2 regions of the Nocardioides kongjuensis genome follow, and region 2 is predicted to be linked to the other one. Evidence: predicted binding sites of a transcription regulator. Region 2 holds the regulator's gene; the other holds the start of a gene.
What was found. The regulator HrcA, encoded in region 2, represses chaperone genes, less so after heat shock. The targets are predictions, from matches to a motif close to TTGGCACTCGNNNNNNNCGAGTGCCAA.
Positions count from the first base shown of each region.

Region 1: the regulator HrcA is predicted to act here: its motif matches at 1,578-1,604, upstream of groES (co-chaperone GroES).

Region 1 covers NZ_JACCBF010000001.1:5,327,508-5,330,914, reverse strand. The annotation lists gene groL (chaperonin GroEL) at 1-1,112, opposite strand, end outside; gene groES (co-chaperone GroES) at 1,194-1,487, opposite strand; gene BJ958_RS25590 (MMPL family transporter) at 1,686-3,407, shown strand, end outside.
Region 2 covers NZ_JACCBF010000001.1:528,176-531,582, forward strand. The annotation lists gene BJ958_RS02515 (low temperature requirement protein A) at 1-442, shown strand, start outside; gene BJ958_RS02520 (hypothetical protein) at 454-1,188, opposite strand; gene hrcA (heat-inducible transcriptional repressor HrcA) at 1,368-2,402, shown strand; gene dnaJ (molecular chaperone DnaJ) at 2,414-3,407, shown strand, end outside.

The DNA of each region.
Region 1 (3,407 bases), 4.8 Mb from region 2:
GAGAGCTTGGCCAGCCGCTCCTGGAGCTTCTCGGTGTCCCAGTCGGAGTCGGACGCCTCGATCTCCTTCTTGATCTGCTCGACGCGACCCGCCACCTCGGTGTCCGAGCCGGCACCGTCGATGATCGTGGTGTTGTCCTTGGTGACCACGACGCGGCGGGCCTGGCCCAGCACGTCGAGACCGACCTGGTCGAGCTTGAGGCCGACCTCGGGCGAGACGACCTGGCCGCCGGTCAGGACCGCGATGTCCTGCAGCATCGCCTTGCGGCGGTCGCCGAAGGCCGGGGCCTTCACCGCGACGGCGTTGAAAGCGCCGCGGATCTTGTTGACGACCAGCGTCGAGAGCGCCTCGCCCTCGACGTCCTCGGCGAGGATGAACAGCGGACGACCGGCCTGCACGACCTTCTCCAGCAGCGGCAGCAGGTCGGCGATCGCGCTGATCTTGCCCTGGTGGATGAGGATGTACGGGTCGTCGAGCACGGCCTCCTGGCGCTCGGCGTCGGTGACGAAGTACGCCGAGATGTAGCCCTTGTCGAACTGCATGCCCTCGGTGAACTCGAGCTCGGTCGAGGGGGTGTTCGACTCCTCGACGGTGATGACACCGTCCTTGCCGACCTTGCCGAACGCCTCGGCGAGCAGGTCGCCGATGTGGCTGTCGCGCGAGGAGACGGTCGCCACGGAGGCGATGTCCTTCTCGTCGTCGACCTCGCGGGCGGCGGCCTTGAGGGCGTCGGCCACGGCGGCCGCGGCGGCGTCCATGCCGCGCTTGAGACCCATCGGGTTCGAGCCGGCGGCGACGGCGCGCAGGCCCTCGTGGACCAGCGCCTGGGCGAGGACGGTGGCGGTCGTCGTACCGTCTCCGGCGACGTCGTTGGTCTTGGTCGCGACCTCCTTGGTGAGCTGGGCACCGAGGTTCTCGAACGGGTCGTCCAGCTCGACCTCACGCGCGACGGTCACGCCGTCGTTGGTGATGGTCGGGGCGCCCCACTTCTTGTCGAGCACGACATAGCGGCCCTTCGGGCCGAGGGTCACCTTGACGGTGTTGGCGAGGGCGTCGACGCCGCGCTCGAGGGCGCGCCGGGCGTTCTCGTCGAACTCCAGGATCTTGGGCACTACTTCACTCCTTGGGTGGAAAGCCGAACGCCCGGGACGTCACGCACGGATGCGGACGTCCCGGGCGGTACGAGACTCAGCTCAGGCGATGACCGCGAGGACGTCGCGGGCCGAGAGGATGAGGTACTCGGCGCCGGCGTACTTGACCTCGGTGCCGCCGTACTTGCTGTAGATGACCTTGTCACCCACGGCGACGTCGAGCGGGACGCGGTTGCCGTTGTCGTCGACGCGGCCGGGGCCGATGGCCAGGACCTCGCCCTCCTGGGGCTTCTCCTTGGCGGTGTCGGGGATGACCAGACCCGAGGCGGTGGTCTGCTCGGCCTCGAGGGGCTTGACGACGATCCGGTCCTCGAGCGGCTTGATGTTGACCGACACGATGTCGACCTCCACTTTCTAAGACTGTCTGGGTGTGTCCTGCAGGTGACCTGCGCTGGCACACTCGCGGTGAGAGTGCCAGAAACGAAACTAGCACTCTCCGCAAGGGAGTGCCAGAGGCACCCCGCTCCGGGATGTGGCGAGGACCTACCAAAGTCGGTTGACCCGAGCCCCCTGGGCGCCGATAGCGTTCCTGGCATGTTCGGTGCCCTCGGCCGTCTCGTGTCCCGTCGCCCCTGGTACGTCATCGCCGCGTGGCTGGTCGCGACCGTCCTCGTCGTGATGTTCCACCCCAAGGTGGAGGCGACCACGGACCAGGCGGACTTCCTCCCTGACTCCTACGACTCCATCAAGGCGGCCACGTTGATGGCCGACGCGTTCCCCGACCAGACCGACTCCGGCGCGACCGTGGTCTTCGACCGCACCGACGGAGCGAAGCTCGCCGAGACCGACGTCGCGAAGATCGGCGAGATCATGCAGGGCCTCGACCTGCCGAAGGTGTTCACCTCCGCCGGCGAGCCGCTGCTCTCCCCCACGAGCGAGGTCGCGATCTCCAACCTCGCCCTCGCCGAGGGCGTGACCGGCCAGGACGAGAAGGAGCTCGACCAGGTCAAGGACCTGCGCGACGAGCTGAAGAAGGCGACCGACGGCACGGGCCTGCGAGCACAGACGACCGGCTCCCTGCCCCAGAGCTACGACCAGATCCAGTCGAGCGGAAACGCCGAGGCGATCGTCGGGCTCGCGACCGTCGTCCTCATCGTGCTGCTCCTCAGCATCATCTTCCGCAGCGTGCTGATCACGCTGCTGCCCCTGGTGGCCGTGATCGCGTTCATGACCCCGATGGCCAATGGCCTGATCGACATCGCCGCCAAGGTGTTCGGCCTGCAGAAGGACCCGTCGACGACGGTCATCTTGATCGTGGTGCTGTTCGGTGTCGGCACCGACTACGTGCTGTTCTTCGTCTTCCGCTACCGCGAGCGCCTGCGCGAGGGCGAGGAGCACCGCGCAGCGGTGGCGCACGCCATCGAGCGGGCGGGCGAGGCGATCGCCTCCGCGGGCGGCGCCGTCGTGGCGGCGTTCATGGCCCTGCTCCTCTCGACGCTCGGCATGTTCCGCTCGATCGGGCCGTCGCTCGCGATCGCGGTCGCGGTGTCCGTCGTCGCGGCGCTCACCCTCATCCCGGCCTTCGCCACCGTCGTCGGGCGCGCCTTCTTCTGGCCGTCGAAGAAGTGGCGGATCGCGTCCAAGGGTGCGCGGTTCGAGAAGATCGGCAACGCCGTCGGCCGCAGCCCGGTCCGCTACGCGCTCGTCTCCGGCGGTGCCCTGCTGGTGCTCTCGATCTTCGCGCTCAGCTTCACGCCGACCTTCGACATCGGCTCGTCCAGCTCGGCGAAGAACATCGAGTCCGCGAAGGCCTCGAAGACCCTCGAGGAGGGCGGCTTCTCCGCCGGCGCGACCCAGCCCGCCCCGGTCGTGCTGCATTCCGACGAGGCGCTCGACCCCGCGACCTTCCCGGCGTTCAAGGCCGCCCTGGCCGACGCGAAGGGCGTCAGCGACGTCGCCGACCCGATCCCGGCGCCCGACGGCAGGACCGCGATCTTCATGACCACGCTCGAGCACGACCCGTCGTCCGACGACGCGCTGGACGACGTACGCGAGGGCCTGCGTCCGGCAGCGGAGAAGGCAGCACCGGACGGCACGACGCCGTACGTCGGCGGGCTGACCGCGATCTTCGTCGACTTCCAGGCCGCGATGAACCGCGACTACAAGGTGGTCTTCCCCGTCGCCGCGGCGATCATCCTGATCATCCTCGCGCTGCTGCTGCGCTCGCTGGTCGCACCGTGGTACCTCATGGTCTCGGTCGGCCTCGGCTTCGCGGCGACGCTCGGCGCGACGACGATCGTGTTCCAGCTCATCGGT
Region 2 (3,407 bases):
GTACTTCACCGTTCCGTCCGGATCGGTGCTGGAGCGGCACCGAGCGCGGGTCCTCCACTGGTCCTACGGCCACCACCTGCTGCTGGCATCGATCGTGGCCATCGGCGCAGGACTGCACGTGGCAGCGCTCGCGCTGGAGGGCCACACTCGCCTCGGCGCCACGGGCGTGGTGCTCACGGTCGCGGTCCCCCTGGGTGTGGTGATGGTGGTGCTCCACGTCCAGTGGACGGCGCTGGCCCGGCCCGGGCACGCCCTCGGGCGCACGTTCGACGTGGGGCTGACCTGCGGTGGCGCGCTGGTGCTCGCCGCCGCTGTGGGGCTGGCGGCGCTCGGCGCACCGATCGCGGTGTGCCTGGTCGTCGTGGCCGTGGCGCCCGCGGTGGCGATCGCCGGGTTCGAGACGGTCGGGCACCGTCAGCTCGCGCTCGCCCTCGAGCGCTGACCGGCCGGGACTCAGCAGAGCCCGGCGTGCAGCTCGGCGCGCAGCAGCTCGCCCAGGTCCTGCGTGGAGCCGGCAGCGCGGGCGAAGCGGAGCACGCTGCGGTGCGCGCCGGTGGGGTCGACCCAGTGCACCTCGACGCCTTCGGGACGCAATCGCGTGAGCTGCACGCCGACGACCTCGCCGAGGCGCGTGCGCGTCATCGAGGCGACCGCGCGACGCAGCTCGTCCTGGTGGCAGCGGTTGGCGTGCTCGGTCGAGCGCTGGAGGAAGCCGCGGTTGAGGTCGTGCTCGGGGGAGGCGTACGCCGCGAGCGGGACCCGGAGGCGGGTCCGGTCGGGTGCGTCGTCCGGGGCGCTGGCCCGGGAGAGCAGAACGAAGTCGAGCTCGACGCCGATCCGCATCCGGACCTCGTCGCAGCACTCGCACTCCTCGAGCCCGAGCGCCTCGAGGCGTCCGGACAGGGTGAGCGTGGCGTCCCGGTCGGCGGAGCCGGGCTCACCGAGGCCGCTGGCGACGGTGAGCAGGGCGCCGCGCCCGTCCGTCGCCGCGACGGCCAGGGCGGAGTCGGCGGGACAGCTGAGCACCGGGCGGCCGCCGTGGTCCTGCATCTCGAGCGCGTCGTCGTCGAGACCGGCGGTGACGTCGTCGAGGCCGTCGACGACCAGCTGCACCTCGAGCGAGCAGGCGAGGATGCTGCGCGCCGCGGCAGCGAGGCGTCGTACGTCGAGACCGGGGTCGAGCGTCATGTCCGCTCCTTGCAGCTGGGGACCATGAGATTAGGTGAGCCTAACCTACTGGAATCCTGGTGGACGAGGAAGGGCGTGTCCCGCGGGTCCGGGGATTCGACCGGGTCAGGGCTAGGATTGGCACTCCCAGCGGTGGAGTGCCAGGTCCACCGGCGCTCGGCAACGTTCAGGAGGTGGGCATGCAGGAGGAGCGCAGGCTCGCCGTGCTGCGAGCGATCGTCGAGGACTACGTCTCGACCGAGGAGCCGGTCGGTTCCAAGGCGCTCGTCGAGCGTCACCACCTCAACGTCTCTCCGGCCACGATCCGCAACGACATGGCGGCGCTCGAGGAGGAGGGCTACCTGCACCAGCCGCACACCAGCGCCGGCCGGGTGCCGACCGACAAGGGCTACCGGCTCTTCGTCGACCGGCTCTCCACGGTCAAGCCGACCACCCAGGCCGAGCGCCGCGCGATCGCGGGCTTCCTGGAGGGTGCGGTCGACCTCGACGACGTCGTGCACCGCTCGGTCCGGCTGCTCGCCCAGCTGACCCGGCAGGTCGCCGTCGTGCAGTACCCCACGCTCTCGCGCTCCACCGTGCGCCACATCGAGGTCGTGGCACTCACGCCGGTGCGGCTGCTGCTGGTGCTGATCCTCAGCTCGGGCCGCGTCGAGCAGCGCCTGGTCGAGCTCGACGCCGACATCAGCGACGACGAGCTCGCAGCGCTGCGCTCGCGGATCAACCTCGCCGCCACCGGCGAGGTGATCGCCGACGCCGCCAGCGCGCTCCACGCGCTGGTCCCCGGCGCTGGTGACGAGGGCGGTGCGTCGCCCGCGTCGCCCGCCACGACCGCGGTCGTCGAGACCCTGGTCGAGGCGATGAGCGACCACCGCTCCGACGAGCGGGTCGTCGTCGGCGGCACGGCCAACCTGGCCCGCTTCGGCGACAGCTTCGAGACCTCGGTCCGCCCGCTGCTCGAGGCGCTCGAGGAGCAGGTCGTGCTGCTCAAGCTGCTGGGCGAGGCGACCTCCGGCGGCGCGGTGACGGTCCGGATCGGCGCCGAGGGGCCGTACGAGAACCTCGCCTCCACCAGTGTGGTCGCCACCGGCTACGGCCCCGACGACGCGCTCGCCGCGCTCGGGATCGTCGGCCCCACCCGCATGGACTACCCCGGAACGATGGCGGCGGTGCGTGCCGTGGCGCGCTACGTCTCCCGCATCCTCGACGAGAGCTGAGAAGAAGAGAAGTGAGCCAGGACCCCTACGAGCTGCTGGGCGTCGGCCGCGACGCGGACGCCGACACGATCAAGAAGGCCTACCGCAAGCTCGCCCGCCAGCTCCACCCCGACGTCAACCCCGACCCGGAGAGCCAGGAGCGGTTCAAGCAGGTCACCGCGGCCTACGAGGTGCTGTCCGACCCGCAGAAGCGGGCGGCGTACGACCGTGGCGGCGACCCGTTCGGCGGCGGCTTCGGCGGCCAGGGTGCGGGCTTCTCGTTCACCGACATCATGGACGCCTTCTTCGGCGGCCAGGGTGGTGGCCAGGGCGCTGGACGCGGTCCCCGCTCCCGCGTGCGCCGCGGCCAGGACGCCCTCATCCGGATCGAGGTCGAGCTCGCCGAGGCCGCCTTCGGCGTCTCCCGCGAGCTCAAGGTCGACACCGCGGTTCGGTGCACCACCTGTGGCGGCGAGGGCGCCGCGCCCGGCAGCCACGCGGTCCCGTGCGACACCTGCCACGGGCAGGGCGAGGTCGCCCACGTGCAGCGCTCGTTCCTCGGCGAGATCCGCACGCTGCGCCCGTGCGCGGCCTGCCGCGGCTTCGGCACCGTGATCCCCGACCCGTGCCGCGAGTGCGCGGGCGACGGTCGGGTCCGCTCACGTCGTACCCTCACCGTCAAGATCCCCGCCGGCGTCGACAACGGCACCCGCGTCCAGCTCAGCGAGCAGGGCGAGGTCGGGCCGGGCGGTGGCCCCGCGGGCGACCTGTACGTCGAGATCCACGTCGCTCCCCACGAGGTCTTCGAGCGCCACGGCAACGACCTGCACTGCACGGTGTCGGTGCCGATGACGGCGGCCGCCCTCGGCACGACGATCGAGCTGCCCACCCTCGAGGCCGACCTCCCCGAGAGCGAGGACGTCGAGCGGTCCTTCGACCTGCAGGTGCCCACCGGCACCCAGTCCGGTCACCAGGTGCTGCTCCGCGGCCGCGGCGTGCCCGGCCTGCGCGGCGGGCGCGGCGACC